DNA from 3 places in the Mesorhizobium sp. M0778 genome. Region 1 is predicted to be linked to each of the others. Evidence: predicted binding sites of a transcription regulator. Region 1 holds the regulator's gene; each other region holds the start of a gene.
What was found. The regulator LexA, encoded in region 1, represses DNA repair genes until DNA is damaged. The targets are predictions, from matches to a motif close to TGTTCNNNNTGTGTTCNG.

Region 1 (10,729 bases):
TCGAGATTTCGAACGGTTAGAACTATGTCCGACATCCTGCGCAAGATCGAGGCTTACAAGCGCGACGAGATCGCGGCGGCCAAGGCGCAAGTGCCGTTTGCCGAGATCAAGGCACGGGCAACGGACGCCGAAGCGCCGCGCGGCTTTCTTTCCGCCCTTGAAGCAAAGCGCCAATCCGGCAGGTTCGCGCTGATTGCCGAAATCAAGAAGGCTAGCCCATCCAAAGGCCTGATCCGCGCCGATTTCGATCCGGCGGCGCTGGCCAGGGCCTATGCGGAAGGCGGTGCCGCCTGTCTTTCGGTGCTGACCGACGCACCCTCTTTCCAGGGGGCGCCCGCGTTCCTCAGCGATGCGCGCGCTGCCGTCGAGTTGCCTGCCTTGCGCAAGGATTTCCTGTTCGATCCCTATCAGGTCTACGAGGCCAGGGCATGGGGCGCCGATGCCATACTGATCATCATGGCCAGCGTCGACGACGCGTTGGCAAGAGAACTCGAAGCGACAGCTTTCGGGCTCGGCATGGACGCGCTGGTCGAAGTGCATGACGAGGCTGAGATGGAACGCGCGCTGCAGCTGTCGTCGCGGCTGATCGGTATCAACAACCGCAATCTCCGGACCTTCGAAACCAGCCTCGAGACCTCGGAACGGCTGGTCGCGATGGTGCCCGCCGACCGCCTTCTGGTCAGCGAGAGCGGTATCTTTTCGCATGACGATTGCCGCCGGCTGGAGCGGAGCGGCATCGCCACTTTTCTGGTCGGTGAGAGCCTGATGCGTCAACAGGACGTGGCCGCTGCAACGCGCCTGCTTTTGACGGGCAAGGCGCCGGCAGAGGCGATCTGAGGATGGCGGCCGCCCTCACCCATCTTGGCGCGCGCGGCGAAGCCAACATGGTCGATGTCGGCGACAAGGCTGAGACGGTGCGCACGGCAGTCGCGGAGGGCTTCGTGTCGATGCGGCCCGAGACGCTGGACATGATCCTCGCCGGCGATGCCAAGAAGGGCGACGTGCTCGGTACCGCGCGTATCGCCGGCATCATGGCGGCCAAGAAGACGCATGAACTGATCCCGCTCTGCCATCCACTGCTGCTGACCAGGATATCTGTCGATATCGAGCCGGACGCAGCTTTGCCCGGCCTGAAGGTCACAGCATTGACCCGCGTCACCGGCAAAACCGGCGTTGAGATGGAGGCCCTGAGCGCCGTCTCGGTCGCTTGCCTGACCATCTACGACATGGCCAAGGCGGTCGACCGCGCCATGGTCATCTCCGGCATCAGGCTGGTTGAAAAGACCGGCGGCAAATCCGGCGACTACAAGATCACCGAAGATGGGGTCACCGAGGCAGGCCGCTGATGGCGCTGGTCCCAGTTGCTGAGGCGCTCGAGCGCCTGTTGGACGGCGCAGCTGCACTGCAGGGCGAACGCGTCGCGCTGCTGGATGCCGCCGACCGCGTGCTGGCGGAGCCGGTTGTGGCGCTCCGCACCCAGCCGCCGTTCAACGCCTCCGCCATGGACGGCTATGCCGTGCGGGCGGCTGATATCGCGTCCTTACCAGCAAAGCTTTCGGTGGTCGGCATGGCGCCGGCCGGAAGCGGCTTTGCCGGGACGGTGCAGCAGGGGCAGGCCGTCCGTATCTTCACCGGCGCGCCGCTTCCCGAAGGCGCCGACACCATCGTCATCCAGGAGAACGTCCGCGATCTCGGCCGCGGTGTCGTCGAAGTGACGGAGCCGACGGTGCAGGGGCGAAACATCCGCCGCCTCGGGCTCGATTTCGCCAAAGGCGACGTCCTGCTGCACAAAGGCCGCCTGCTCGACCCGGCGGCCTTGTCGCTGGCGGCATCGGCCAACCACCCCGAGGTCGGCGTGGTCAAAAGGCCGTTGGTCGCCATCATCGCCACCGGCGACGAATTGCTGCCGCCGGGCAGCGAGCTTGGCCCCGACCAGATCATCTCCTCCAACGCCTATGGTGTCGCCGCCGCCGCACAGTCGGTCGGTGCGCGAGTGCTCGACCTTGGCATCGCGCCGGACCGCAGGGAGGCGATCGCTGCGCTGGTGGAAAAGGCCGTGAAGGCTGGCGCGAACGTCATCGTCACGCTGGGCGGTGCCTCGGTCGGTGACCACGATTTCGTCCATGACGTGCTGACCGGGCAAGGCATGACTCTCGATTTCTGGAAGATCGCCATGCGGCCGGGCAAGCCGCTGATGTTCGGGCGGCTGGGCGACATTCGCTGCATCGGCTTGCCCGGCAATCCGGTGGCGAGCCTGGTCTGCACCCAGCTCTTCCTGAAGCCGCTGCTGGCGCGGCTCGGCGGCCGCGCCTTTCAGCAGGATATGCGTGAGGCACGGCTCGGCGCTGCCATGCCGGCCAACGATCTCAGGCAGGATTATGTGCGGGCTGTTGTCAGCGCTGACGCCGGCACGCTCGTGGCGACGCCGTTCAGCATCCAGGATTCCTCGATGCTGAAAATGCTGGCCGATGCCAACGGGCTGATCGTCCGTGCGCCGTTCACGCCCGCCGCGGCGGCGGGCGCCGCTTGCGACGTGCTGATGCTACGCTGAACCTGCCTCACTCCGAGATCAAGGTCCGGGTCAGCGGATGGTCTGGATCGGCCAAACCGTCGATGATGTTGAAATGATGCCGGTCAGGCTCGACCACCGAACTGGTCGCGGCACCCAGGCCGATCCAGATGTTGGCCAGCAACGCGCTCTGGCGCAGGAATTCGGCGCGCTCGCCGCCGCCGGCCCAGCAGGTCAGGCGGGCCTTGTCCATCGGGCGCAGCAGCACCGGGCTTTCGGCCTGCGCCTCGGCCTCATCGATCGCCAGCGTCTCGTTCATGCCGGTGCGCATGATCGGGCGCAAATCGTGCACACCCGAGATCGATACGACATGGCGAATGCGCCGGACAATTTCGGGCGCCAGCGGCGTCGTCGTCGTAACCATCCGGCTAACAAGATGGCCACCGGCCGAGTGTCCGGTCAGCATCAGCGGCCCTGCGACCATCCCCGCCGCCTTGCCGATCGCCGCGCCGACTTCCTGGACGATGCCGCCAATGCGCATCTGCGGACAGAGCGTGTAGGACGGCGTCGCCACGGCATAGCCGCGATCAACAGCGCCAGCGGCAAGATGCGACCAGAAACTCTTGTCGAATGCCATCCAGTAGCCGCCATGGACGAACACCACGAGCCCCTTGGGCTTGGTGGCCGGCAGGAAAAGATCGAGCCGGTTGCGTGGGCCATGGCCATAGGCCATGTCGAGCCGCGCCCGGCCCTCGGTCGAAAGCACGTCGCGAAAAACCCGCGCGGGCTCGACCCAGGCCGCCGGCCAGCGATCGCTGCCGGCTATGTTGGCGCCGTTGGCATAGGCGTTGTCCCAATCGGCAATGTGACGTTCGAACACCCTGCGCCCTCCCCTGGCAATATGGCCTTGCAACGAGCGTGAGCATCGCGCGGCGCGTCGTCGCCAGCCTCACGATTCCAGCTCTCGCATCAATCTCAAGTGACAGCCGCCTTGATGGCGAAGCGCGCATCCTTCCACGCACCGGTGCGCAGGATGTCCTCAAGCACTTCGACGGCCTGCCAGACATCGGCATAGCCGACATAGAGCGGGGTGAAGCCGAAGCACATGGTCGATGGCGCGCGAAAATCGCCGATCACGCCACGTTCGATCAGCGCGCGCATGATCTGGTAGCCATGCTCGTGCATGAATGAAATCTGGCTGCCGCGTTTTTCCCCGTCGCGCGTGCTTTCGAGCGTTAGCCCGTAAGTGCCGCACTTTGCCTCGACGAGCTCGATGAACAGATCAGCCAGCGCGATGCTCTTCTTGCGCACCGCCGTCATGTCGACATCGTTCCAGATGTCGAGCGCGCCCTTCAGCGTGCGCATCGACAGGACCGGCTGGGTGCCGCACAGAAACCGGCGGATGCCGGTGCCGGCCGCATAGCCTGGCTCGAAGGCGAAGGGCCGTGCATGGCCCCACCATCCGGTGAGCGGCTGCTGGATGTCGGCAAGATGCCGCTCAGCCGCATAGATGAAGGCAGGCGCGCCCGGTCCGCCATTCAGATATTTGTAGGTGCAGCCAACGGCAAAATCGGCGTTTGCCGTGTCGAGCTCGACTGGCATCGCACCGGCGGTGTGGCAGAGATCCCAGACGATCATCGCCCCGGCTTCCTGGGCCCTGCGCGTCAGCGCCGGCATGTCGCGCAGTTCGCCCGACTTGTAGTTGATGTGGTTGACCAGCACCACGGCGGTGCGTTCGTCGATCAGCTCTTCGATGCTCGGCGCGTCGACCCCCGAGAGGCGCAGCAGCGTATCTTTTCGCGTCGAAACCACACCCTCAGCCATGTAGAGGTCTGTCGGAAAACTGTCGCCCTCGGCGACGATGACCTGCCGCTCCGGCCGCATGGCCATGGCGGCGTGCAGCAGCTTGTAGATGTTGACCGATGTCGTGTCGCAGACCACCGTCTGGCCGGCCGCGGCACCGATCAGGCGCCCGAGCTGGTCGCCGAGTTCGAGCGGCATGTTGAACCAGCCAGCCGTGTTCCAGGCGCGGATGAGATCATGCGCCCATTCTTCGGTCGCTGCCTTGCTCAATTCATCGAAAGCTGCACGCGAAGCGGCCCCTAGCGAATTGCCGTCGAGATAGATCACTCCTTGCGGCAGCACAAAGCGGTTGCGCATCGCGCGCAGCGGATCTGCAGCATCCATCGCCCTTATGGCCACGAGATCGCGAATTCCTGTCATGATTTGTCTGCTCCCCCAAGATTCACCGCAACGCCGGACACGCATCGACGGCATCCATCGGTCACGAGCGGTTCTCCATTACCTGGTATCGCGCAGCAAGGCTCCACCGGCGACAAGTTGCCTGACCACGCGGTGGAAACCAGGAGCCAAGCCAACCCAAGGTTGGCGTTTTGAGTTCGTTTCGTTCACGGTGCATTGACCAAACCGCACAGTCGATACGGCTTCAATTCCGTGCCCTTTGCCGGCTGAAGGCCGATACCAGTGCCGCCTTCTGGGAACCCAGAGGCCGCAAACGAAAGCAGAATCAAGGCGATGACGCCCGCGGCGGTGAAAATGCAGCGTTCCGGTTTGGTGAGTGGTATCGTTTCCCGAGCCCTAACACATTCATTAAACTTTAAACAGTTGCGGAACACAACTGGAACAGATAGTGTTTGTTCTGGGTTTGTTTTTCTGATTCTGTTGGGGGTCGCTATGCTGACACGCAAACAACACGAACTGCTTATGTTCATCCACGAAAGGCTGAAGGAAAGCGGTATCCCGCCCTCCTTCGACGAGATGAAGGAAGCGCTCGACCTGGCTTCCAAATCGGGAATCCACCGGCTGATTACGGCGCTGGAGGAGCGCGGCTTCATTCGCCGTTTGCCCAACCGGGCCCGTGCACTGGAGGTGCTGCGCCTGCCCGATTCGATCGCCCCCGGCCTCAATGCGGCACGCAAGTTCTCGCCGAGCGTCATCCAGGGCAGTCTTGGGCAAGGTCCTCGGCAGGGCAAGCCGACATCGTCGCGGATGCCTGCAGCCGGCAATGACGACGATGTCGTCGCCGCCGTGTCGATCCCGGTGATGGGCCGCATCGCCGCCGGTGTGCCGATCGATGCCATCCAGCACCAGACGCATTCGATCTCGGTGCCGCCGGACATGATCATGGGCGGCGAGCATTATGCGCTGGAGGTCAAAGGCGATTCGATGATCGAGGCTGGCATTTTCGACGGCGACACGGTGATCATCCGCAATGCCGATACGGCGAGCCCCGGTGAGATCGTGGTGGCACTGGTCGACGAGGAAGAAGCGACGCTGAAGCGGTTCCGCCGCAAGGGCGCCTCGATCGCCCTGGAAGCCGCCAATCCGGCCTACGAGACGCGCATCTTCGGACCAGACAGGGTCAAGGTGCAGGGCAAGCTCGTTGGGCTGATCCGCCGCTACTGAGCTGCGCCCTTGGCGCCGGCTTTTGGCTTGTCGGCTCTGCGGTATGGCGGCATGCCCCGCGCCGCGCGTGAAAATTTCCGCTGCACGTGCCAGGGCCGGTATGATTTTTCGACGGCGAAGCGGATTTCGGCGCGTGTTGCCGCTTGTGGATCGAAATAGACGGCCGCACTTCCCGCGCGCGCCAGTTGCCGTTTGGTGACGACGAGGACCAGCCGGTCGTAGTAGCAGGGATTATGGGCGGTGGCGTCGTCGATGACGATCAAGCTGGCAAAGGCGCAGGCTGGCCGTGCAGTATCGCGGTCATTGGCTAGCGCGATGATCGCGCCGGATGGATGCCTGGCAAGGCAGAGACCGTCCGTGCAAATGAACGGCATGCCCGGCGGTAAGTCGGCCGGATCGGCAATGTCGAATTGCGGATCGTTCTTTCCAGGTGTTTCCGGCGCGACGATAGCCTCTGATGTGAGCGCGCGTTTCCAGTTGTCGATGGTGAACTCATTCGGGCGTGCCCGGTTGACCGCGAGTTCACCGCTGCCGATCGGCAGCGCGACGAGCCGTGCGTCCTCCGAGATCAATACATCGGGTACGCGCGTCTGCGTTGTCGTTAGCAAGCCGGCGAGCGCAAAAGGAAGGGCCACGAGCCGCAACCAGGTCGTCGCCATGCTGGCAATGACGAGGGCGATCGTCACCAAAAGGACAGATCTCAGCGAAATCAGCCCGACCGCATCGATCGGCGAGCGCTCGGAGATCCACCCGGACAGGGCGATCATCGCCGTCAGCCCCTTGCCCATCACGTAGAGGAAAGGCCCATCCGCGCCGAACGGCATCGCCAGCGCACTGAGGACGGCGAAGGGCATGACGACCAGTGAGACGATAGGCATGATGGCCAGATTGGCGAACAGGCTGAGCGGCGCCACGCGCTGGAAATGCCATATGGCGAAAAGCGCCGTGGCGCTCCCTGCAATGATCGAGGTCATCGCCAGGCCGCCCATGCCCAGCAGTACCTTTCTAGTGGCAAAGCGTAGCGGCGACCGCCGGGGCGGCGGCGTGGTGGCCCCGCCGGCGCGGTAATCGGACCAGCCTGCATAGGCGCCGACAAGGGCCGCCGTCGCGGCGAAGGACATCTGGAAGCTCGGACCGACCACCTCGTGCGGCGACACCAGAATGACCGCGATGGCCGAGATCGCCAGGTTGCGCATGGTGAGCGCGGCCCGGTCGAACAGCACGGCGATAAGCATCACCGCCAACATGATGAAGCTGCGTTCGGCCGCCACCACAATGCCGGAAAAGACGAGGTAGGCCGCAATCGAAAAAAGCGCGGCGGCCGCCGCGTATTTCTTGACCGGCCGTCGCGATGAGAAATCGGGAAACAGCGCAAAGGCGCCGCGCAGCAGCGCCATAATGGTGCCGGCGACCAACGCCATATGCAGCCCCGAGATGGAGATGATGTGGTAGATGCCGGTACGCCGCATCGCTTCGTTGATCTCCTCGGGAATGCCGGCGCGCACGCCGACGATCAGCGCAGCAGCAATCTCGCCCTCGGCGCCGCCGATGCGGCTGCGGATATGGTCGGCGATGGATTCGCGCGCGTCTTCGATCGCGGAAGAAAGCCGCGCGGCAAACGGCATGCTGCTCGACGACACGACTTTCGGATTGCCGAGAAAAAAGCCGCTGCCGCCGATACCGGCAAAATAGCTGTCGAAGGAGAAATCATAGCTGTCGGGCCGCACCGGCCCGGTCGGCGGCAGCAGCCGCACATAGCCGGCGATCTCGGAACCGGCGGTCAGCTCAGCCGGTATTTTCATCGCCGAAACGCGGACCCGTTCCGGCATGTAGCGCAGTGTCGGCCTGGCAGTTGAGATCACATCGATCGTCAGCCTGATGCGGCCGCTCGCCATGGGCTCGAACGATACGACGCGACCCGTGAGGCGCGTCGAGATTTCGGAACCGAGCATATGCGTTCCGACACGCCAGGTCTCGACCTTGGCGGCAAGCACGCCAAGCGCGCAGAGCAACGCCGCCATGAAGCACAGGCGGGTTCTGGGCCACGACCGCGAGGCGACGGCACAGAGGGCTGCCAAGGCGACGATTGCGATCGGCTGTGGAAAGGCCGGCTCCACCGCCAGCGCAAAATATACGACCACCCCGCATGCGAGGAACACCGGCACCAGCAGGAAGGCGACCCCACGGTCGAGCTCCAGGCCGACCGCCGAGGTTACGCCGTTGCGGATACGGGACGGTGACGGGAGGCGGAAACGCCGGCGTAGGCGCACGATGGGCTCGGCCGCGGGCACGAGAACCGTTGCTGGGTCGCTCGCCGGCAGCGACGGGGCATCAAAGCGTGGAACCGGCAGCAATGCCGGTGCCGGCAGGACAGGCACGGGCGCGGCAAACAGCAAGCGTTCGCTGACGCCGCTGCCAACGTCCTCGCCCTCGCCCGCACCACGGCCTCGCACAGCCATCGGGTCTGCCCCTTGCGCCCTCGACCTCCTATGCTACATGAACGCGCAACGCGCGAAAGTCCGCAAACCCACTTCCTTCGCCTGCCTGAGAGTTCCATGCCCGACAAGGTCGTCACCCGTTTTGCCCCCTCGCCCACCGGCTATCTGCATATTGGCGGGGCGCGCACGGCGCTGTTCAACTGGCTGTATGCCAAGCACACAGCCGGCACGATGCTGCTGCGCATCGAGGACACCGACCGCGAGCGTTCCACCGATGCGGCAACCGCGGCCATCCTCGACGGGCTTTCCTGGCTTGGCCTGACATGGGACGGTGAGCCGGTGTCGCAGTTCGAGCGTGCGCCGCGCCATCGCGAGGTGGCCGAGGAACTCGTTCGCATGGGCAAGGCCTATTATTGTTACGCGACGCCTGCCGAGTTGGAGGCAATGCGCGAGAGCGCACGGGCCAAGGGGCTGCCTCCCCGCTATGACGGCCGCTGGCGCGATCGCGACCCCTCGGAGGCGCCGGCCGGCGCCAAGGGGGCGATCCGCATCAAGGCGCCGACAGACGGCGAGACGGTTGTGCATGACCGCGTCCAGGGCGACGTACGCTTTCCCAACAGGGATCTCGACGATTTCATTATTCTGCGCTCGGACGGCAACCCGACCTACATGCATGCCGTCGTCGTCGACGATCACGACATGGGCGTCACCCACATCATCCGCGGCGACGACCATTTGACCAACGCCGCCCGCCAGACGGTGATCTACCATGCCATGGGGTGGGAGGTGCCGTCGATGTCGCATATCCCGCTGATCCACGGTGCCGACGGCGCCAAGCTGTCGAAACGTCACGGTGCGCTCGGCGTCGAGGCCTATCGCGCCATGGGCTACCTGCCGGAGGCGCTGCTCAATTATCTGGCGAGGCTTGGCTGGAGCCACGGCGACGATGAGATCATGTCGATCGCCAACATGATCGCGTGGTTCGACATTGGCGACGTCAACAAAGGCGCCGCCCGTTTCGACTTCGCCAAGCTCGAGGCGCTGAACGGCGTGCACATGCGCCGCATGAACGACGCGACGCTGCTCGATATCTTCATCGCCACTCTGCCCTATCTCGAAGGCGGTCCGGCGATCGCAGCTAGCCTCGACAACAGACGCAAGGCCCAATTGCTTGCCGCTTTGCCGGGCCTGAAGGAGCGCGCCAAGACGCTGGTCGAACTTGTTGAAGGGGCTGCATTCCTATTCGTCGAGCGGCCGCTGCCGGTCGACGAGAAGGCGGGGGCGCTGCTCAGCGGTGACGCGCGCGCGATCCTGCAGGGCGCTCATGCGGCGCTGGCCACGGTTTCGGACTGGTCTGCCGCCTCGGCGGAAGCCGCGATCCGCGACTATGCGCAGGCCGGCGGCCACAAACTCGGCGCCGTGGCCCAACCTCTGCGCGCCGCGCTCACCGGCAAAAGCACCTCGCCCGGCGTCTTCGATGTGCTGGCCGTGCTTGGCCGCGAGGAAAGCCTGGCGCGGATTGCTGATCAAATCGATTAGGAAACTGGCCCAAGAAGATTGGCATTGAAAGGTGTGTTTCGCAGTGCAACATTGGGTCTTGGCCTAATCTGGCGCGCAGATTCAATTGCGGGCGCAAATGTGCGTATTCCGATGCTTTTGACGTGTTGGGTTCAATGTTTTGCCGTTGCCGGCCTGAGGAAACAAAAAGGAGCTTGCTATGACCGAACCTGCGACAAAGATGGAATTTGGCGGCAAAACCCAGGCGTCGACGGCAAAACTGGAACTCGACGGCAAAACCCATGAATTCAAGATACGAAGTGGTTCGGTAGGACCTGATGTCATCGACATCGGTTCGCTCTACAGCACCACCGGCGTATTTACCTACGATCCCGGTTTTACGTCGACGGCGAGCTGCGAATCGGAAATCACCTTCATCGATGGCGATGCCGGTATTCTCTTGCACCGCGGCTACCCGATCGACCAGCTGGCCGAGCACGGCGACTTCCTCGAAGTCTGCTATCTCTTGCTCTACGGAGAACTACCGACCAAGGCGCAGAAGGACGATTTCGACTACCGGGTGACGCGCCACACCATGGTGCACGAGCAGATGTCGCGCTTCTTCACCGGCTTCCGCCGCGATGCGCATCCGATGGCGGTGATGTGCGGCGTGGTCGGCGCGCTGTCGGCCTTCTATCACGATTCTACCGATATCTCGGACCCTTATCAACGCATGGTCGCCTCTATGCGGCTGATCGCCAAGATGCCGACGATCGCGGCGATGGCGTATAAATACCACATCGGCCAGCCGTTCATTTATCCGAAGAACGAACTGAATTTCGCAGCCAACTTCCTGCAT
Region 2 (10,729 bases), on a different contig from region 1:
CCGCCCTCGGCCAACGCCTTCAGGCACCAGTCCCGGAAAAACGGACTTTCGGCGGCAACCGGCTGCGGCGGCTCGCCCAGCGAATGGCGCAGGATCGAGTGCGCAGCCAGCACCGAAAACAGCTCGCCGGTCGGCCAGGTGCCGAAGCCGGCAATGGAACCGTCCTCGACCAGCACCCATTTCGAATGGGTGCCGGGCATGCAGACGAGGTGGCGTCCCTGTGCCGGCAAACCGGCGCCGGCAAGCTGCGTTTCCTCGCCGCGCATGACGTCAGGCGCATCGGCAAGGCGTTGGGCAAGGCCGGGCACGATGCGGATGTCGCGGCGCTGGCCGGGGATGCGGGCAGCGCCGGCGAGGATAGCGCCGATCGGCGCCGGCACGCTGACATAGGGCGCCTCCAGCCAGCCCTGGCGCGAACCGGCCATCCCGCAAATGATGACCGGCAGCGCCTCGGGGGCACCCATGGCAGCCAGATGCCCTTCGAGAACGGACGAAAATCCTTTAGCCTGGGCGGTGATCAGCCCGTCATCGCCGCGCCGCTCGGCGAGAACCTTGCCGGCGCCGTCGAGCAGCCACACCCTCATCCGGGTGGTGCCCCAGTCGACGGCCGCGACAGAAGGGGCCTTGCTCGATGAGATCACAGGAACCCCCCGTCGACGATCAGCATCTGCGCGGTCAGCATGCGTGAAGCATCCGACGCCAGGAACAGCACGGTGCCGACAAGGTCTTCCGGCTGCATCACCTCTTTGATGCACTGCTTGGCGACGTGGGCGGCGAGCGCCTGTTCGGTGACCCAGAGCTTTCTCTGTCGCTCGGTGATCACCCAGCCGGGCGCGATTGCGTTGACGCGAATGCCGTCGACGCCGAGCTTGCCGGCAAGACCCTTGGTGAGGCCGACGATGCCGGCCTTGGCGGCGGTATAGGCCGGCATATCGGGATGGTTGATGAGAAACGAGGTCGAGGTGAAATTGATGATCGAGCCGCCACCGGCCCGCTTCATGCCCGGCGCCACCGCCTGTGCGCTGAAGAAATGCGGGCGCAGGTTGATGGCATGATTGTTGTCCCAGAACTCGACCGTGACGTCTTCGACGGCATGACGGTCATCCTGCGCGGCATTGTTGACCAGCACGGTCACGTCGCCATGCGCCTCGGCGGCTTTGGCAACTGATAACCGCAATGCCTCGATATCGCGTATATCGGTCTTGAGATAGAGCGGCCGCCGGCCGAGCTCCTTGTCTAACCGATCGGCCAGCGCCAGGCTCGGACGGTCGGCGATATCGATAAAGGCGACCTTTGCCCCCTGGCGGATAAATCCCTCGGTCAAGGCGGCTCCAATGCCGGAGCCGCCACCGGTGATCAGCACCGAAGCGCCTTCGAGGTCGGCAAAGTGTGCCGATGGCATCATGAATTCTCTCCCGGTCCAACGATCTCGGTCTGACCGGCGCGCATCCTATCCAGCCATGTCGGGCGGGCAAGGGCGAAAGAGTGGATAGTCGGGACTTATGTCCGACAAAAGGCCGCACGCGCCCCCGATCGATCAGCCGCCCAGCCGGACGTGGTACAATTCGACGGCGGCTCCGCTGGTCCCGGCAACCGGCTCAAGCCATTCCGGTACGCTGCCGCGCATCAACCCGGCGAGAAAACCTGCCGGCGCCTTGGCGGCGAGGAGCTTGCTTTCGGGGCTGCCGGGGCACAATGCGACGAGGCCGACGTGATGATCCGCCAGGATTGTCCTGGCATCGGCATCGGACCCAAGGAAGGCATCGAGCGCCAGCAGGTTGCCGGCGACGTTGCGATGATAAGGCCCGGCGAAGACGCGGTGTCCGGAATAGGCCAGGATCGGCGATCCGAGATTGGAAATTGCCAGCACCGTGGTGCCGGGCAGGCGGCCAAGCGCCGCAAAGGAGGCCATGCGCTGGCAAGCGACATCGGCGCCGTCGCCATTATCGGCGGCGGTATTGCTGTCCTCGAAGGCGACCGAGGTCGCCGCGGCAGCCCCAGTCCAGACGGCATTCACCGAAACCAGCCAGACGGCGGCCATGCGCAGCGCCACGCCGCGCGACGGGCTGGCCTCGGCCCGTTGACGCCATTTGGCAATCCAGGCAGCAAGCGGGATGACGGCGAAGGCGATCGAGAATGTCGAACCGCGCACCTGCCAGGCACTGACGATGAAGGCCACGACAAGCAGCGTGCCGACAAGGCTGTCCTGCCGCCGCCAGCCGCCACGGCCAAGGCGAAGCGCCATCAGCACGAGCGCGATGAGCGGCGTAGCATAGCGCGCCACCACCCCGGCCGGATCTTCAGCGAGAAGCTTGAACAGCGATTGCGCCTCGTCGATGTGATCAAGCCATAGCTCCTTGAGGCGCGGATCGAGGTTGGCATAGGGCGCTGCCAGGCATTGCGGGAACAAAAAGACGACGACTGCGGCCAATATCAGGGCAAGCAGGCCAAGCGAGGCGATGCGCCGTTGGCGCGTGCGGCCAGCGGGCTCGACCGACGCTATCGCCGCAAGGCCGGTTCCGGCAATCGCTGCGACGACGAACTGCACGGTCGAGAAGGCGTCGCATTGCGCCTGACCCCAGGCGGACGGTGCGATGGTGGCGACAAAGACGAGAGCGGACACGCCGGCAAAGCCGAGGCCGAAATCCCTGGCAATCGGCCTCTCGCCATCGGCGTCGAGGGCAAACAGCGTGGCGACAGAGGCGCCGATGGTGGCGACATAAGGCGCGGTTTCCATGCCGACGGCCAGCATCAATCCGGCGCACAGGCCGGAGAGTAGTGCCGCCGGCCCGCGCAAGGGCGCTTCAAGCAGAAGGCTCAGGCTGGCCATGCTCAGCATCAGCTGGACATTGTGGTGATCGAGCGCGCCAGGCGAAAAAATGCCGAGGAAGTGCAGTGCGGCGGCGCCGACGACGACAGCGGGCAGCACGGCGCCGTCACCAGCAAAGCTGCGCGCGGTGCGAGCGGTGAAAAATACGGTCAGGCAAAAGAGCAGCGCCGGCCACAGCACTTGCGCAAAATTCTCGGCAAAGACCGTGCTCCCGGTCAGGGCCGACACGGCCGTGATGGCGGCGATCGGCGCATCGACCAGCCGCGACCAGTGCATGACGAAGCCGCCTTCCAGGCCCATCCTGTACTGGTGCAGATCGAACCAGCTTTGGCCGGCCAGCATGTCGCGAACTTCGACAAGGCGCAGCAGATTGTCGTTGTCGCCGCCGGCATTGGTCAGTTCCGGGAAACCGGCAAAGGCATTGACGGCAAGCGCCAGCAGCGTGGCAAGCAGCGCCAGCGCGATATCGGACCTCCAAATGGAGGCGCCATCGTCGGCTGTGCTCATATCAGGACCTTTGGAAGGAATACGGGGCGGTTTAAACCTAGCCTTAACAGCTTCAATAAATAGTAAAGCCGCCCGAGCGAGGCCGGCGTTTGAGCGGTCAGGGACCTCACAGGGCATCCGGAGACGAAAATGCCACAAGAAGTGCGCCATGAGCCGAGCATCGCCGTGCTCCTGCCTTGCTACAATGAGGAGCTGACGATCGGCGAAGTGGTGCGGCGCTTTCGCGAGACGCTGCCTGCCGCCGCGATATATGTCTACGACAACAATTCGCGCGATCTGACGGCGCTCCGAGCCCGCGCCGCCGGCGCCATCGTGGTGCGCGAGCCGCGCCAGGGCAAAGGCAATGTCGTGCGCCGCATGTTCGCCGACATCGAGGCCGACATCTATCTGATGGCCGACGGCGACGGCACCTATGCGCCGGAGGACGCGCCGCAACTGATCAACACGCTGCTGACCGAGCGCTCCGACATGGTGGTGGGCACCAGGCGCGGCGTCGCCGACGATGCCGGCAGGACTGGCCATGCCTTCGGCAACCGCATCTTCAACAGCCTCTACAAGCGGCTGTTCGGCTCGGACTTTACCGATATCTTCTCGGGGTACCGCGCCTTCACCAGGCGCTTCGTCAAGAGCTTTCCCGCCGTTTCCGGCGGTTTCGAGATCGAGACCGAAATGTCGGTGCACGCCTCGCAGCTCAAATTGCCGGTGAGCGAGATCGGGCTCGACTATGGCCGCCGGCCGGAAGGCTCCTCGTCGAAGCTGTCGACCTTTCGCGACGGCGCGAAGATCCTGTGGATGTTCGCCATGCTGATGAAGGAGACACAGCCGCTGCGTTTCTTCGGCGCTTTTTCGGTGTTCTTCCTGGCATCGAGCCTGTTCCTGATGGCGCCGGTGCTGATCGAGTTCGCCGAAACCGGGCTTGTGCCGCGCATGCCGACCTGGGTGCTGTCGGTCGGGCTGCTGCTGCTGTCGATGCTGGCGGCGGTGACCGGGGTAATCCTCGATTCGGTGTCGCGCGGCCGGGCCGAGCAGAAGCGCATCTTCTATCTGTCGATGCCTTCCGGTCGCGTCGAACGTGAACGTGCAAGCGCCCTCGCGACTTTGAAGGCCGGACCGGGCAAGACCCCGCGCGCGGCCTAGAGCCTGAATGGGACGCCTCGCCCGCTTCATTTTCGCCGGCGGCGTCGGCTTCGTCGCCGATGCGGCGGCGCTTTGGCTGGTGCTGACGATAGCGCCGCTCGGACCATTCGCGGCTCGCATCATTTCGATCGGTTTTGCCCTGTCCGTCACCTGGTTGATCAACCGCCATCTGACGTTTTCGCCTTCCAGCCGCGGCATCGCGCAAGAGGGCGCACGCTATGGCGGCGTCGGCATTGCCACCAGCGTCGTCAATTATCTCGTCTATTGCGCCATCCTGTTCGCGCTGCCGACGGTGTCGCCGCTCATCGCCCTTGCGGTCGCCTCGCTGATTGCCATGGCGCTGTCCTTCCTCGGCTATTCCAAGCTGGTCTTCGATCACTGACGGCACATCGCATTGGGATCTGCGCCAAACGAAGCGCAGCCTCATCATGACCTTGGCCGATTGGCAGAAGCCGCCGATTTCCTTATATCGCTGTCGTCGATGCATCGGCGCGAAAATCGGAATCGATTTTCGGACAGCACGATGCATGGATTCAAAAGTGTTGGAGCGTACTTTGTGCATCCAAGTGGATCGCTGCAAGTGCGCCGGAGAGCTGCCATGCCCCTGAAAGTCGCCGTCCAGATGGACCACATCTCCACCGTGTCGATTGCCGGCGACACGTCGTTTGCGCTGTCGCTGGAAGCGCAGCGGCGCGGCCACCAGCTGTTCCACTACACGCCCGACCGGCTGTCGCTGCGCGACGGCAAGGTGTTTGCCCGCATCGAGGCGATGCAGGTCCGCGACGAGAAGGGCAGCCATTATTCACTGGGCGAAGAAATCCGTACCGATCTTTCGGAGATGGACGTCATCCTTTTGCGGCAGGATCCGCCCTTCGACATGAACTACATCACCACCACGCATATCCTCGAGCGCATCCATCCGAAGACGCTGGTGGTCAACGACCCGGCCTGGGTGCGCAACAGCCCGGAAAAGATCTTCGTCACCGAATTTCCCGACCTGATGCCGGACACGCTGATCACCAAGGATCCGCTCGAAGTCGCCGCCTTCCGCAAGGAGTTTGGCGACATCATCGTCAAGCCGCTCTACGGCAATGGCGGCGCCGGCATCTTCCACCTGCACGAGGCCGACCGCAACCTCGCCTCGCTGCTCGAAATGTTCGGCCAGATGTTCCGCGAACCCTACATCGTGCAGCGCTACCTCAAGGAGGTGCGCGCCGGCGACAAACGCATCATCCTGATTGACGGCGAGCCGGTCGGCGCCATCAACCGCGTGCCGGCCGAGCACGATTCGCGCTCCAACATGCATGTCGGCGGCCGCGCCGAAAAGACCGAGCTGACAGAGCGCGAACGCGAGATATGTGGCCGCATCGGCCCGTGGCTGAGGGAGCGCGGCTTCATCCTCGTCGGCATCGACGTCATCGGCGACTACATGACCGAGATCAACGTGACCTCACCGACCGGCATACGCGAAGTGAAGCGCTTCGGCGGCGCCGACATCGCCAGCCTGTTCTGGGATGCGGTGGAGGGCAAGCGTAACTAGTCTCGCTTCGGAGCGGCCGCGTTGCAACCCATTGGAGCCGCTGCGTTCAGCCGTTCCCCAAATGTTCTTGCCCTCGCCGGAAATCTGTGGTTGTCTCCGGTGACGCCGTTCGCGGCATGATCGCAAGGGCTTGGGGCAAGCCTGCAGCCGGGGTGAAGACATGGTGGCGCGGGTTCGCACGGTTGCTTTCCAGGGCATCGAGGCCGTGCCGGTCGACGTGCAGGTGATGATCGCGCCGGGCAAGGTCAACATGCACATCGTCGGCCTGGCCGACAAGGCTGTAGCCGAAAGCCGCGAGCGGGTGCAGGCGGCGCTGCATGCATCCGGCCTGTCGATGCCGTCGAAGAAGGTCACCGTCAATCTGGCGCCTGCCGACCTGCCCAAGGAGGGCAGCCATTACGATCTGCCGATCGCGCTCGGTTTGATGGCAGCACTCGGCGCCATTCCGGGCGACATGCTGGCCGGCTATGTCGTGCTTGGCGAATTGTCGCTTGACGGCACCATTGCCGCGGTGGCCGGAGCGCTGCCGGCGGCGATCGGCGCCAATGCCGAAGGCAAGGGCCTGATCTGCCCGTTTGCCTGCGGGCCGGAAGCGGCGTGGGCCGGCAAGGATTTCGACATATTGGCGCCGCGCAGCCTGATCGCCATCGCCAATCATTTTCGCGGCACGCAGGTTCTGTCGCGGCCGGAAGCCGGCATCCACGCCTCGGCGCGCGACCTGCCCGACCTTGCCGACATCAAGGGCCAGGAGACCGCCAAGCGGGCGCTGGAAGTGGCGGCGGCCGGCGGCCACAATCTGCTGATGGTCGGGCCGCCGGGGTCGGGAAAGTCGATGCTGGCGCAGCGGCTGCCGTCGATCCTGCCGCCGCTGGCGCCCAGGGAATTGCTCGAAGTCTCGATGATCGCCTCGGTGGCCGGCGAGCTCGGCGAAGGCAAGCTGACCGACCGGAGGCCGTTCCGGGCACCACACCATTCGGCCTCGATGGCGGCGATGGTCGGTGGCGGCCTGCGCGTGCGGCCGGGCGAGGCCTCGCTTGCCCATCACGGCGTGCTGTTCCTCGACGAGTTTCCGGAATTTTCGCCGCAGGCGCTCGATGCGCTGCGCCAGCCGCTGGAGACCGGCGACTGCATGATCGCGCGCGCCAACCATCGCGTCACCTATCCGGCGCGCATCCAGCTGGTCGCGGCGATGAACCCGTGCCGCTGCGGCATGGCCGGCGAGCCGGGCTATCGCTGCCTGCGCGGCGACCGCTGCCGCACCGACTACCAGGCGCGCATTTCCGGCCCGCTGCTCGATCGCATCGATCTCAGGATCGAGGTGCCGGCGGTCTCGGCCAGCGATCTGATCCGGCCGGACCGGGCGGAGAAAAGCGCGGCGGTAGCACTACGCGTGGCGCGTGCGCGTACGATCCAGCGTGAGCGTTTCGAACGACTCGGCGCAACGTCCGCCACCACCAACGCGCATTGCTCGCCGTCGTTCATCGAGGAGATCGCCATGCCGGATGCCGCCGGCCTGTCGCTGCTGAGGGATGCCAGCGAAAAGCTCGGCTTTTCCGCACGAGCCTACCACCGCGTCTTGAAGGTGGCGCGGACACTGGCCGATCTCGAGGCCAGCGAGACGGTCGGCCGCATCCATCTGGCCGAAGCGATTTCCTACCGCATGAGCTCGGAGCGGATGGCGCAGGCGGCGTAGGAGCGTCCCGTCCTACGGCCGAACACGATGAAGAGTTCTGGTCAATTCCCGATGCGGATTCCGATCTCTTTCGCTTCGAGGTCAACTAGTAAACTATTCGTTTCAAAATATCGTATGCCAATGATGTTGTGGCCGATCGTTGGAGAGAATTCCAACTCGGACCCGTATGACGTGTCGAACTTCCACTCCCCCAGCATCGCGATTTTTACCGCCACTCTGGTCCCGACGTCCATTGATCCGCCCGAATCTTTTGGCGGGCTGTCCGCTATTACGATCGTGGAGTTTCCCGTGTCGTAAAGCGTCGGCCGGCAAGTTGTTTTTTCTTTCAATAGGATACATGAACCTATGGTTGGGAAGTTATAGCGCTCGCTAGCGGTTTTCCACTTATCCATATTGAAGCCGCTTTTCACGCTGTCCGATATCCCAATGTGAAGTGCCTTAACTGCCGGGCAATTCGCCTCCTCGTTCGTGCAAGCTCTCCAATCGGTTCCTATCGGAGAAAGATAATACCCCTTTCGCAAGCCATTTCTGGGACTCACGGCATCCATTGGGGATTTCAGCATTTGATTTGGTCCACCACCCCCAATAGGGGAAATGCCAAAAATCCCTTTTGGCCAGAGCCGGCCGCCGACGATTTCACCTGTGCTGCGTCTGACCTCCTTATAGCGAACAAGGAAGGGGATGGATGCCTCGGTGGAGACGGAAGAGCCTCGGGAGCCGAAAGTCACCCGGGCCAACGCAACATTTCCGTACTCATCGTAGGTTCCGTAATTCATGACGGCTTTTTGGGTGGTAACGGTTATCCCATCCAGTTCCAGATCTTTCGTGATTTTTATTCCTTCGACGGAACACAGCTTCTTGGGAAGCACAGAAGCACAGCCGATCGTCATGCCACTGGATCCGGTATCCAATAAGAGCGGTTGATTTATTTTTCTGTTACCGAGGGACAGCACCTTAACATACAACATCCGGATATTGGGTGGATTTCCCGGGTACTCCAATTTTATCAGAGGAACAGCTAACGGCACCTCTTCTGCAGCCTGGGTCGGCAGCGAATTGAATAGCAATGCTTCCCAAATGACTATTATCGATGCAAAGAATTTTCTGACGGTTAGTTCAGACCTGTTGTTGCTCATTTGGCCCCTGAGAAATTCGTCGCACGTTGTCGTGGCAGTATCCAATCACGCTCACCCCCACCCTACAGTACATTGGTCAAATATTTAATGCCTGAGGATGCGCGACCGGTCATAGCCCGACTGTCGTAGGGTTTTATCCCTTCCGCTCTCGCGCCTTCAGTTCCAGCCGCCGCGCGTGAAGGACCGGCTCGGTGTAGCCGTTGGGCTGGATGCGGCCTTTGAAGACGAGGTCGCAGGCGGCGAGGAAGGCGATGGACTTGTCGAAGTCCGGCGCCATCAGCCGGTAGAGCGGATCGCCATGGTTTTGGCGGTCGACGATTGCCGCCATGCGTTTCATCGTTTCCATCACCTGGTCGGGCGTGCAGACGCCGTGATGCAGCCAGTTGGCGATGTGCTGCGAAGAGATGCGCAGCGTAGCACGGTCCTCCATCAGGCCGACGTTGTTTATATCTGGCACTTTCGAACAGCCGACGCCCTGGTCGATCCAGCGCACGACGTAGCCCAGAATGCCTTGTGCGTTGTTGTCGAGTTCCTTCTGGATGTCTTCAGGCGACCAGTTCGGCCGCACTGCGACCGGCACCGACAATATGTCATCCAGCTTCGCCCTGGGCCGGCTTTTCAGCGCCTGCTGCACGGCGTGGACATCGACCTTGTGGTAGTGCGTGGCGTGCAGGGTTGCCGCCGTCGGCGACGGCACCCAGGCGGTGTTGGCGCCGGCCTTAGGGTGCGCGATTTTCTCGGCCAGCATCGCCGCCATCAGGTCGGGCATCGCCCACATGCCCTTGCCGATCTGGGCGTGGCCGGCCAGCCCGCATTCGAGCCCGGTATCGACGTTCCAGGCTTCATAGGCGGCAATCCAGGCGGCCTGCTTCATGTCGCCCTTGCGGATCATCGGGCCGGCTTCCATCGAGGTATGTATCTCGTCGCCGGTGCGGTCGAGGAAGCCGGTGTTGATGAAGACGACGCGGTCCCTGGCGGCGCGGATCGCCTCCTTGAGGTTGACGGTGGTGCGCCGCTCCTCGTCCATGATGCCCATCTTGATGGTGTTTTTCGCCATGCCGAGCAGCGCCTCGACGCGGTCGAAAATCTCGACGGCAAAGGCAATTTCCTCCGGCCCATGCATCTTGGGTTTTACGATATACATCGAGCCGGCGCGAGAATTGGCGCGGCGCCCGTTGGGGCCAACATCGTGCAGCGCGATCAGCGCCGTCAGCGCCGCATCCATGATGCCTTCCGGCACCTCATTGCCGTCGCGGTCCGATATCGCCGGATTGGTCATGAGGTGGCCGACGTTCCTGACCAGCATCAGCGAGCGGCCGGGCACGGTCAGCGTGCCGCCATCGGGCGCGGTATAGGTGCGGTCGGGGTTGAGCCTTCGGACAAAGCTCTTGCCGGCCTTGGTGATCTCTTCAGCCAGGTCGCCCTTCATCAGGCCGAGCCAGTTGCGGTAGACCAGCACCTTATCCTCGGCATCGACGGCCGCCACCGAATCCTCGCAGTCCTGGATGGTTGTCAGCGCCGATTCCAGCACGACATCGGCAATGCCGGCCGGATCGGTGCGGCCGATCTGGTTGTTGCGGTCGATGGCGATTTCGATGTGCAAGCCATTCCTGACCAGCAAGACGGCTTCGGGGTCGGCGGCATCGCCGCGATAGCCGGCAAACTGCTTGGGGTCGGCAAGCGTGGTGGCGCCGCCGCCCTCGCCCAGCCGCAACATGCCGTTGGCGACCGAAAGCCCGTTCACGCCGGCCCATTTGCCTGTCGTGAGCGGCACCGCCTCGTCGAAGAAGCTTTTCGCCCAGGCGACGACCTTGGCGCCGCGCGCCGGATTGAATTTGTTGCCTCGCTCGGCGCCGTCCGTCTCCGGGATGGCGTCGGTGCCGTAG
Region 3 (10,729 bases), on a different contig from region 1:
CAGCACCTCGGCCTCGGCGCGGCTGATGGCGATGTTGCCATCGCCGCCATAGGCGTAAAGGATGCGGCGCAACAGCTCGACCTCAGCCTTGGCTATCGACCCAGGGATAAGCCTGCCGCCGGTCGTCAGCGGCCCCTTGCCATCCACGACCGCATGAGCGACCTGCTCCAGCGCATAGCCGGAAAGCGTGCTCGGCGATGATTTGGCAACTTCCAGCACGTGCACTAGCAGCTCGAGTTCGGTTCGGCTGTCAACCATGCCGTCGCGCGAAATCGCCCGGATCAGCCAGTCGGCATTGTCCTGGGAAACATAGCCGGCCGGCTGTTCCTGGTGGACGATGAAGTCGGTGACGGCCTCGACGAAAAACTCGAGCCATTCCGCGCATTTGTCCCTCGCCGTCGCGTCGAGCGCAAACAGCGCCTCGGCCTCGCCGCGCGTTACCACGCCGTCGCCGAACACTTCGCCGCGCAGCATGACCACGTCTTCCGCCGTGATCCGATTTTTCGAGGTCAGCCCGGCCACTGGCGCGCTCATGATCAATTCGCCCATTTTGTTCCCCGCCCGCCGCCGGCAATTGCCGGCCCTTATCCGGCATATCAGCAAGGTCTTGAGAAACCGGCAAGCGGCGTGGTTAGCGAAGGCTTGCCTGTAAAGAAGGCCCGCAGAAGACTGCCAGTAAAAATGTCGCTGGCAGGTGACAAGGTGTCGTCCACGGGCTATGGATGACGAGTCGAGGGCTCTTAACCGAGTCCTACCTGTTTGCGGGAGAGAGCAGCGAGAGCTGCCGCCGAAGGGGAAATCGCCCGAAATCTCTCAGGCAAAAGAACCGTAGACGGGAAAGACACTCTGGAAAGTCGGGGCTTGCCCCCGCGCCGAAGGTGTAAGCGCTGCCGACAGAGTTACGGGGCGCGAGTCTCTCAGGCTTCAGACAGAGGGGCACGGACTGGTCGCCATTCGCGACCGCTTGCGTGCGACTCTGGAGATGACATGACGGGCGACGACACCAAACACCTTCCCCTCGAAGATCTGCACATGGCAGCCGGTGCGCGCTTCGGCGCCTTCGCCGGCTGGTCGATGCCGCTGACCTATCCGGCCGGCGTGATGAAGGAGCATCTTCACAGCCGCGAGCATGCCGGCCTGTTCGACATCTCGCACATGAAGCTGTTCGAAATCAGCGGCCCGGGCGCAGCAGCGCTTCTGAACCGCGCCTGCCCGTTCGATGCCGGCGCGCTTCAGGTTTCCCAGTCCAAATACACGTTCTTCCTCAATGAGGCCGCCGGAATACTCGACGATCTGATCGTCACCAAGCTCGGCGTCGAGCGCTTCATGATGGTCGCCAATGCCGGCAACGCCGCCGCCGACGAAAAGCATCTGCGTGAACTTGCCGAGGATTTCGACGTGAAGGTGGACGCGCTCGACCGCGTCTTCCTGGCCATCCAGGGCCCCGAGGCATGGGCTGCCCTTTCCCGCGCCGGCATCGAGACCGGTTCGCTGGTGTTCATGCACGGCATCGAGCCGCGCGAAAACTGGTTCATGAGCCGGTCGGGCTATACCGGCGAAGACGGTTTCGAGATCGGCCTGCCGGAAGCGGACGCGCGAACCCTCGTCACCAGGTTGCTCGAGGACGAGCGAGTGATGTGGATCGGCCTTGCCGCCCGCGACAGCCTGCGGCTCGAAGCAGGACTGTGCCTGCACGGGCTGGACATCACGCCGGAGATCGATCCGGCGAGCGCCGGGCTGATGTGGGCCATCCCCAAGGAGGTTCGCGCCTCTGGCGCGTTCATCGGCGCCGATGCATTGCGCGCCATCCTGGAGCGCGGCCCGGCGCAAAAACGCGTCGGCCTGAAGCCGGACGGCCGCCAGCCGGTGCGCGCCGGTGCTGCCCTTTTCGACGCCGACGGCAACCCTGCCGGCCATGTCACCTCAGGCGGCTTCGGCCCCTCGGCCGGTCATCCGGTGGCAATGGGCTACGTCCGGACGCCGCTTGCCAAGCCCGGCACAAGACTGTTCGCCGATGTCCGCGGGACGAAAATCCCGGTCGACATCCACCCCTTGCCCTTCACGCCCCATCGCTACCGCAAAGGATGATTTCAATGGCAAAGACCTATTTCACCGAAGATCACGAATGGCTTCGCGTCGAGGGCGGCATCGCCACCGTCGGCATCACCGATTACGCGCAGCAGCAGCTCGGTGACCTCGTCTTCGTCGAACTGCCTGAGCCAGGGAAAAAGCTGGCCAAGGGCGATACGGCCGTGGTGGTCGAATCGGTCAAGGCGGCATCGGACGTCTACGCACCGGTCGACGGCGAGATCACCGAAGCCAACACCGCGCTGTCGGCCGATCCTTCGCTCGTCAATTCGGCGGCAACCGGCGACGGCTGGCTGTGGAAGATGAAGCTGGCCAATGAGAGCCAGCTCGACGGCCTCCTCGATGAAGCCGCTTACAAAGCCCATATTGGTTGATAGCAGGACCAGCAAGATGACCGCAGCACCCTACCCCTTCTCGGCTCGCCATATCGGCCCGGGCCTCCAAGACGTCAGAGCCATGCTGGCCACGATCGGCGTTCCCTCGGTCGAGACGCTGATCAGCCAGGCAGTGCCGAAGTCGATCCGGCTCGACCGTCCATTGGCCTTGCCCGCCGCTGCAAGCGAAGCGGAAGCGCTGACCGAGCTCGCGGCGACGATGGCAAAGAACACGGTGCTGAAGAGCTTCATCGGTACCGGCTATCATGGCGTCCACGTGCCGCCGGTGATCCAGCGCAACCTGTTCGAGAACCCGGCCTGGTATACGGCTTACACGCCTTACCAAGCCGAGATCAGCCAGGGCCGGCTGGAAATGCTGTTCAACTTCCAGACGCTGGTCACCGAGCTGACCGGCTTGCCGGTGGCGTCGGCCTCGCTGCTCGACGAGGCGACGGCGGTGGCCGAAGCGGTCGGCATTGCGCTGCGCCATCATCGCGACAAGCGCACCAAGGTGGCACTGGCCGGCACGCCGCACCCGCAGACGCTGGACGTCGTTCGCACCCGCGCCGAACCGCTCGGCATCGAGGTCGACGGCGAGGTGATCGACGACAACACCGCCGCCCTGCTGGTCTCCTGGCCCGATACATTCGGCGTCTATGGCAATCACAAGGCAGCGATCGACAAGGCCCGCGCTGCCGGCGCGCTGGTCGTCTTCATTGCCGATCCGTTGGGCCTGACGCTGACCGACGCGCCAGCCAGGCTTGGCGCCGACATCGCCGTCGGCCCGATGCAGCGTTTTGGCGTGCCGATAGGCTTTGGCGGGCCGCACGCCGCCTATTGCGCCGTGTCCGACAGGCTGACGCGGCTGATGCCCGGCCGGCTCGTTGGCCAGTCGACGGACAGCAAGGGCCGTCCCGGATATCGCCTGGCCTTGCAGACACGCGAGCAGCATATCCGCCGCGACAAGGCGACCTCCAACATCTGCACCGCACAGGCGCTGCTCGCCAACATGGCGACGGCCTATGCGATCTGGCATGGCCCTGCCGGGCTGCAGGCGATTGCCGGCCGCGTCCACACGCTGGCCAACCGCCTGGCTGCCGGCCTCAAGGCAGCAGGCGTTTCGGTGCTCGGCGGAAGCCGCTTCGACACGGTGACGGTGGAACTGAAGGGCAGAGCCGCCGCACTTGCCGCCGCCGCCGAGAAGACCGGCCGGCTGCTGCGTGTCATCGACGCCGACCATGTCGGCATCAGCTTTGACGAGACCTCCACCGAGGCCGATCTGGAGGCGATCGCAGCACTTTTCGGCACCAAGGCCGGCGTTGCCGCCGGCAGTTCCATGCCAGGAAAACCGCGCGGCAAGGAGTTCCTCACCCAGCCCGTCTTCCGCGAAAACCACTCGGAAACCGACATGATGCGCTTCTTGCGCCGGCTGTCCGACAAGGACCTGGCGCTCGACCGCGCCATGATCCCGCTCGGCTCCTGCACCATGAAGCTCAACGCCGCCGCCGAAATGATGCCGGTAAGCTGGCCCGATGTCGCCAACCTGCATCCCTTTGCCCCGGCGAGCCATTCGGTAGGCTATCGCGCCATGATCGACGAGCTGGAAGGCTGGCTGGCGGAGATCACCGGCTTCGACGCGGTGACCCTGCAGCCCAATGCCGGCAGCCAGGGCGAATATGCAGGGCTGCTCGCCATTCGCGGCTATCATTTGTCGCGTGGCGAAGGCCATCGCACCGTCTGCCTGATCCCGTCCTCGGCGCATGGCACCAATCCGGCAAGTGCGGCCATGGCCGGCATGAGTGTCGTCGTCGTGCGCTGCACCGAGGACGGCAATATCGACATGGAAGACTTGCAGGCCAAGGCGGCCGAGCATGCAAAAGACCTCGCGGCGCTGATGTTCACCTATCCTTCGACGCATGGTGTTTTCGAGGAAGGCGCGCGCGACCTCTGTACGCTCGTCCACAGCCATGGCGGCCAGGTCTATTTCGACGGCGCCAATCTCAACGCTCTGGTCGGCCTCGCCCGTCCCGGCGATATCGGTGCCGATGTCTGCCACATGAACCTGCACAAGACCTTCTGCATTCCACATGGCGGCGGCGGCCCCGGCGTCGGCCCGATCGGCGTCAAGGCGCATCTGAAGCCATATCTGCCCGGCCACGTCACCGAAGGCTCGGCCCATGCCGTGGCGGCGGCACCGTTCGGCAGCGCCTCGATCCTGCCGATCACCTGGATGTATATCCGCATGATGGGCGCTTCCGGCCTGAAGCAGGCGACCGAGACGGCGATCATCTCCGCCAACTACGTGGCGACGCGGCTTGGCGAGCATTTCCCCCTGCTTTACAAGGGGCGCAACGGACGCGTTGCGCATGAATGCATCCTCGACACCCGCGTGCTCAAGGACAGCGCCGGCATCAGCGTCGACGATATCGCCAAGCGGCTGATCGACTATGGCTTCCACGCGCCGACCATGTCGTTCCCGGTGGCCGGCACGCTGATGGTCGAGCCGACCGAATCCGAGCCCAAGCGCGAGCTGGATCGTTTCTGCGAAGCCATGATCGCCATAGCCGGCGAGGCAGCCAAGGTGGCGAAGGGCGAATGGCCCTTGGCCGACAATCCTCTGGTCAATGCGCCACATACCGCCGCCGAGGCGTTGGCCGGCCAGTGGACCCATCCCTATTCGCGCCTGGAAGCGGCCTACCCCGCCGGCGATGCCGATACGGCGGCAAAATACTGGCCACCGGTGTCACGCATCGACAACGTCGCTGGCGACCGCAACCTGGTCTGCTCCTGCCCGCCGCTGTCGGAATATCTGGGTGCGGCGGAGTAGACCATGATCCCGAAGAGTGGAATCCGGTTTTCGGACAAGATCATGGTCTAACAAGAAGATAGAAGCCTCAATCAGGCAGAACGCAAGGCCGGCCCGTCGGCCTTGCTCGCCCTGTCCCGGGCGATGACGCGATTTCGCCCGGCGCGCTTTGCCGCATAGAGCGCGGCGTCGGCTTCGGCCAGCACATCATCGAGACCGGTGCCGCTCGTCCCACCAAAGCCGATGCCGCCGCTGACTGTGCTTCGCAACGGACCAAGCTGGGTGGCCACGACTTCCGTACCGAAGGCGACGCTGATCTTGCTCGCAATGTCATAGGCCTTTTCTTCCGTCATCCGCGACATGACGAGCACGAATTCCTCGCCGCCCAGCCGGAAGGCGTCGACGCCGGTTCTGGCGTATTTCCTGATGACGGCGGCAAAGCGGCGCAGGACCTGGTCGCCGACCGGATGACCGAATACGTCGTTCGTCCTTTTGAAATGGTCGAGGTCGAACATGGCGACGGACATAAACGGACCGAAGACCCGCTCGCCGTAGAGTGCCGTTAACGCCCGCCGGTTCATCAGCCCGGTCAATGGATCGGTCATCGTCTCGGCCTTCAATTCGATCTGCGCCTGCAAATGGTGCAGGGAGAGCGTTAATGCGCCAAGCCCGGTCATGCAGGCGACGGCTACGACGGAATTCACCCGCTCGGCCCAATTGTCCGGTGCTACGCCGAGCACCCACTGGCCCTTGACCAGCAGGACCGCGCCGCAAAGTCCGAACGACAGCGCACAGACGCCGCTCAGGAACGATACGACCAGCAATATCCGGCGATCATGACCACCCTCAATCCAGAACATCGCCCCGATAAGCGAGAGTAGCGCCGTTACCGTCGCGTAGGTGACAATGAAGCCGACACCATCAAACCCGAGATACGTCGCGCCCGCGCAAACAGCCATCGCAGCCAAGGTCGGCAAGATGGCGCGCCTATAGTCGCGCATGCTGAGATATTGCATGGCCGACAGGCAGATAATCAGGAAGCCGAGGCTGAGAAGAGCAAGCACGATCTGGCAAAGCCAGGGGCTTGGATCTCTTGTGTAATGCCAAAACAAGACCACATGTGCGACGAGCACGAGAATGCCGCACGCCACCGTCAGCACAAAGCGTGCCTGTGGCGCGGTGAACCAGATCGCAAACATGGTGATGCTGAGGCACGTGCCCGACAGCGCCGCTGCGAGCAGGAGCGAACTGTAATCCAACATGCTTAAGCGACAGCCTCTTGAGGGTTTCGCTGCATTCTAGGTCAGCGACAGTCCGCGGATATCGTTTTTCAGCCAACCTTGCGGCGTAACCTTCGGACAAGGTTTACAAAGCGTCGATGCTCCAAGCTTCGACCCCATTTCCGCCGCTTGGTTGTCGAATGGTTTTGCAGTAAGAGGCTCTATCCTCGAACGTAACAGGAACCTCCGTCGCCTGCCCGCAAAAAGCGTGGCAGTATCGGGTGGTGATTCGCAGCATCGGAATCCAGGACCGGCATGGACGACAATAACGATCTTTTCGGCAATTTGGGCAAGCAGCCGCAACCGGCTCGCGCCGCGCGCCCGGCCGACCCGCTGGTGCAGGCGGCGAAGCGGCCGGCGCCCCGCGATGCCAGCGAGAGCTATAGTGCCGCCGATATCGAGGTGCTGGAGGGGCTGGAGCCGGTGCGCCGCCGCCCGGGCATGTACATTGGCGGCACCGACGACAAGGCGATGCACCATCTGTTCGCCGAGGTCATCGACAATTCGATGGACGAGGCGGTCGCCGGCCATGCTACCTTCATCGATGTCGAGCTTTCCGCCGACGGATACCTGTCTGTAACCGACAACGGCCGCGGCATTCCGGTCGATCCGCACCCGAAATTCAAGAAGCCGGCGCTCGAACTCATCATGACCACGCTGCATTCAGGCGGCAAGTTCGACAGCAAGGTCTACGAGACCTCGGGAGGCCTGCACGGTGTCGGCGTTTCCGTGGTCAACGCGCTGTCCGACCATCTCGAGGTCGAGGTTGCGATTGGGCGCAAGCTCTATCGCCAGCGCTTCTCGCGAGGCGTTCCGGTGACCGGCCTGGAGCAGCTCGGCGAGGTGCACAACCGGCGCGGCACGAAGATCCGCTTCCATCCAGACGAGCAGATTTTCGGCAAGGGTGCTGCGTTCGAGCCGGCGCGGCTCTACCGCATGGCGCGGTCAAAAGCCTATCTGTTCGGCGGTGTCGAAATCCGCTGGACCTGCGATCCCTCGCTGATCAAGGAAAAGGACACGACGCCGGCCAAGGCAGAATTCCATTTTCCGGGCGGCCTCAAGGACTATCTGAAAGCCTCGCTCGGCGACGAATTCCAGGTGACCCGTGAAATGTTCGCCGGCAAGAGCGAGAAGCAGGGCGGCCACGGTTCGCTCGAATGGGCGGTGACCTGGTTCGGCGGCGACGGCTTTATAAATTCCTATTGCAACACCATTCCGACCGCGGAAGGCGGCACGCATGAGGCCGGCTTCCGCAACGTTCTGACGCGCGGCTTGCGCGCCTATGCCGACCTGGTCGGCAACAAGCGCGCTTCGATCGTCACATCCGAAGATGTGATGATCTCGGCGGCGGGCATGCTGTCGGTGTTCATCCGCGAACCGGAATTCGTCGGCCAGACCAAGGACAGGCTGGCGACGATCGAGGCCATTCGCATCGTCGAAAGCGCCATCCGCGACCCGTTCGACCACTGGCTGGCCGACAATCCGCAGGAAGCTTCGAAACTGCTCGAATGGGTGATCGCGCGTGCCGACGAGCGGGTGCGCCGCCGCCAGGAAAAGGAAGTGTCGCGCAAGAGCGCCGTGCGCAAGCTGCGCCTGCCCGGCAAGCTCGCCGATTGCACGCAGAATGCAGCGGCCGGCGCCGAGCTCTTCATCGTCGAGGGCGATTCGGCCGGTGGCTCGGCGAAGCAGGCGCGCGACCGCGCCAGCCAGGCGGTGCTGCCGCTCCGCGGCAAGATCCTCAACGTCGCCAGCGCCGGCAACGACAAGCTGGCCGGCAACCAGCAGATAGCCGACCTGATCCAGGCCTTGGGCTGCGGCACGCGCTCGAGATACCGCGACGAGGACCTGCGTTACGACCGGGTCATCATCATGACCGACGCCGACGTCGATGGCGCCCATATCGCTTCGCTGCTGATCACCTTCTTCTACCAGGAGATGCCGAGCCTGGTCCGCGGCGGCCATCTCTATCTGGCGGTGCCGCCGCTCTACTCGATCCGGCAAGGCGGCAAGGTTGCCTATGCCCGCGACGATGCGCACAAGGACGAACTTCTGCGCACCGAATTCACCGGGCGCGGCAAAGTCGAAATCGGCCGCTTCAAGGGGCTGGGCGAAATGATGGCCGCCCAGCTCAAAGAAACCACCATGGACCCGAGAAAGCGCACGCTGCTCAGGGTGGACGTCATCGACGCCGAGGCGGCGACCAAGGATGCGGTCGACGCACTTATGGGCACCAAGCCCGAGGCCCGCTTCCGCTTCATCCAGGAACGCGCGGAATTCGCCGCGACGGAAGTGCTGGATATCTGAGCGTCTTCTGCTAGGCGAGCCGCGGACGGCGGCTGTCACTGTGCGCAAGACTTTTCCGGATTTTTGGCGAAGGATGAGGCCTGGAACGGTTCAGCGTTTCACGGAAACGCCGAACCGCTCAGTTTTTTATTTTGACGCAAGTCGGAAAACCGTTTCACACTTTTCCTGGAATTGCTTTAGGCAGCCGCGATCGCCAGCGCGTGCCCGCGTGCGTTCTCGCGCAGCGCGTCGAGATGGATCGATCTGACCAGCCCGGCGAGATCGCCTTCGGCGGACTGTCCGCCCAATTCCTTCAGCATCAGCCAACTGACTTCCTGGACGCCGGCGAGGCGTTTGCCATTGGCGACCTCACGCCAGACCTTCAGCGCGCGCAGGATGATGGCGTGGGTGGCAGCGGCAAGCCCGGCGCTGCGGAACAGTGCCTGCAACGCTATGTCATGCCCGCCGGCCAGCAGTGCCCTCACCCGTTGTTCGGACTGCTGGCTGAGCGCGACCAGCGCCGAGCCAAAGAAGTCGACCTTGCCGTGCGCGATGGTGCGGATGACGAAGCTTGCGGTCAGGTCGCCGCGCAGGCGCAGATGTTCGACAAGTGCGGTATGTTCCTCCGCCCGCGTGCCTTCGATCAGCGTCACCGAAGCCTTGACGCAAGCATCGCGCGTGATGCGCTCGGCCCTGGCGGCGCCCATCAGCGCCAGCACCAATGGCGACCCCTTGAGCATCTCCCCTAGCTTGACCAGCAGCATATGCCGGCAGTCGGCGGGCAGCCGGGTGTCGGCGATCAGCGCCTCGCGCACCAGAGGCAGATGGCCGTGACGCTCGGCCATGCGGCGAAAGCTGACGGATGCGATGTCGGCGCCGCTATTGGCGAGCAGCGTGGTGCAGGCTTCCGGCTCACCGACCTCGGCGATCGCTGCCGCAACCGACATCGAGACGCGCGGCCGGTCGGCGATCACCTTCTGCGTCGCTTTCTGGCCGCCGGCAACCCGATCAATCAGGTCGGAATCGGTAAGCAGCGGCGAGCGCGCCAGTACCAAAGCGGCCACCTCGGGCTGGTCCGAAGCCAGCGCGCTGACGATCTGCGGCGGCGCATGATGGCTCAGAGAAAGCGCATCGGCGATCGCCAGCCGCACCTTCGACGATGCGTCATCGAGCAGCAACGTCAGCGCCGCCTCGGCAGCGCAGCGGTCCTCGAAAGGCAGGTCCGAGTCGACATAGGCGCGAGCCAGCGCGCTTGCCGCCGCAGCACGCTCCGACACCTTTGCCGTGTGGATCCATTTCAGGAAATGCGAAACGACCATGTCGCCTGCTTACGCCCTTTGCCAGAACGCTTCTGGCGCCTGTCGGGACCGTAGGCACAAATGGTTTACGAACGGTTCACCATGTTCGTTAACTGGCTTGCGGGCGCGATATGCAACGCCTATCAACCCTTAAGCAGCGGAGGAGATCGACCATGGCCGGGCTTTATCTTGAGGAGTTCGCTGTCGGCCAAGTGTTCAAGCACACGCTGCGCAAAACCGTGACCGAAAGCGACAATATGCTGTTTTCGGTGATGACGCTGAACCCGCAGCCGCTGCACATCGATTTCGACTTCGCCGCCAAGAGCGAATGGGGCAAGCCGCTGGTCAATTCGCTGTTCACGCTTGGCCTGATGATCGGCATCTCGGTCAACGATATCACCGTCGGCACCACCATCGCTAATCTCGGCATGAGGGAGACGGTGTTTCCACATCCCGTCTTCCATGGCGACACGATTCGCGTCGAGACCACTGTCGTCTCGGTGCGCGAATCCAGGTCGAAACAGGACCGCGGTATCGTCGAGTTCGAGCACCGCGCCTATAACCAGAGCGACGTGCTGGTTGCCAGATGCACGAGGCAAG

Region 2: NKI22_RS30195 (YifB family Mg chelatase-like AAA ATPase) is a predicted target of LexA. The motif match lies at 6,066-6,083, and genes of this name have one in related genera.
Region 3: parE (DNA topoisomerase IV subunit B) is a predicted target of LexA. The motif match lies at 6,716-6,733, and genes of this name have one in related genera.

The regions. Positions count from the first base shown of each region.
Region 1 covers NZ_JAMYPA010000010.1:96,016-106,744, forward strand. Annotated here, with positions in the region: gene trpD (anthranilate phosphoribosyltransferase) at 1-20, shown strand, start outside; gene trpC (indole-3-glycerol phosphate synthase TrpC) at 25-837, shown strand; gene moaC (cyclic pyranopterin monophosphate synthase MoaC) at 840-1,346, shown strand; gene NKI22_RS16360 (molybdopterin molybdotransferase MoeA) at 1,346-2,551, shown strand; gene NKI22_RS16365 (hormone-sensitive lipase) at 2,559-3,389, opposite strand; gene kynU (kynureninase) at 3,485-4,732, opposite strand; gene lexA (transcriptional repressor LexA) at 5,204-5,935, shown strand; gene NKI22_RS16380 (ComEC/Rec2 family competence protein) at 5,929-8,394, opposite strand; gene gltX (glutamate--tRNA ligase) at 8,491-9,912, shown strand; gene gltA (citrate synthase) at 10,091-10,729, shown strand, end outside.
Region 2 covers NZ_JAMYPA010000037.1:28,087-38,815, forward strand. Annotated here, with positions in the region: gene NKI22_RS30165 (2-dehydro-3-deoxygalactonokinase) at 1-638, opposite strand, end outside; gene NKI22_RS30170 (SDR family NAD(P)-dependent oxidoreductase) at 638-1,405, opposite strand; gene NKI22_RS30175 (GtrA family protein) at 1,538-3,337, opposite strand; gene NKI22_RS30180 (glycosyltransferase) at 3,467-4,474, shown strand; gene NKI22_RS30185 (GtrA family protein) at 4,482-4,856, shown strand; gene gshB (glutathione synthase) at 5,073-6,014, shown strand; gene NKI22_RS30195 (YifB family Mg chelatase-like AAA ATPase) at 6,175-7,707, shown strand; gene NKI22_RS30200 (hypothetical protein) at 7,749-8,843, opposite strand; gene NKI22_RS30205 (malate synthase G) at 8,977-10,729, opposite strand, start outside.
Region 3 covers NZ_JAMYPA010000002.1:294,259-304,987, reverse strand. Annotated here, with positions in the region: gene NKI22_RS05235 (hypothetical protein) at 1-549, opposite strand, end outside; glycine riboswitch at 753-839, shown strand; gene gcvT (glycine cleavage system aminomethyltransferase GcvT) at 988-2,088, shown strand; gene gcvH (glycine cleavage system protein GcvH) at 2,094-2,462, shown strand; gene gcvP (aminomethyl-transferring glycine dehydrogenase) at 2,479-5,289, shown strand; gene NKI22_RS05215 (GGDEF domain-containing protein) at 5,361-6,530, opposite strand; gene parE (DNA topoisomerase IV subunit B) at 6,804-8,852, shown strand; gene NKI22_RS05205 (DUF2336 domain-containing protein) at 9,029-10,150, opposite strand; gene NKI22_RS05200 (MaoC family dehydratase) at 10,261-10,729, shown strand, end outside.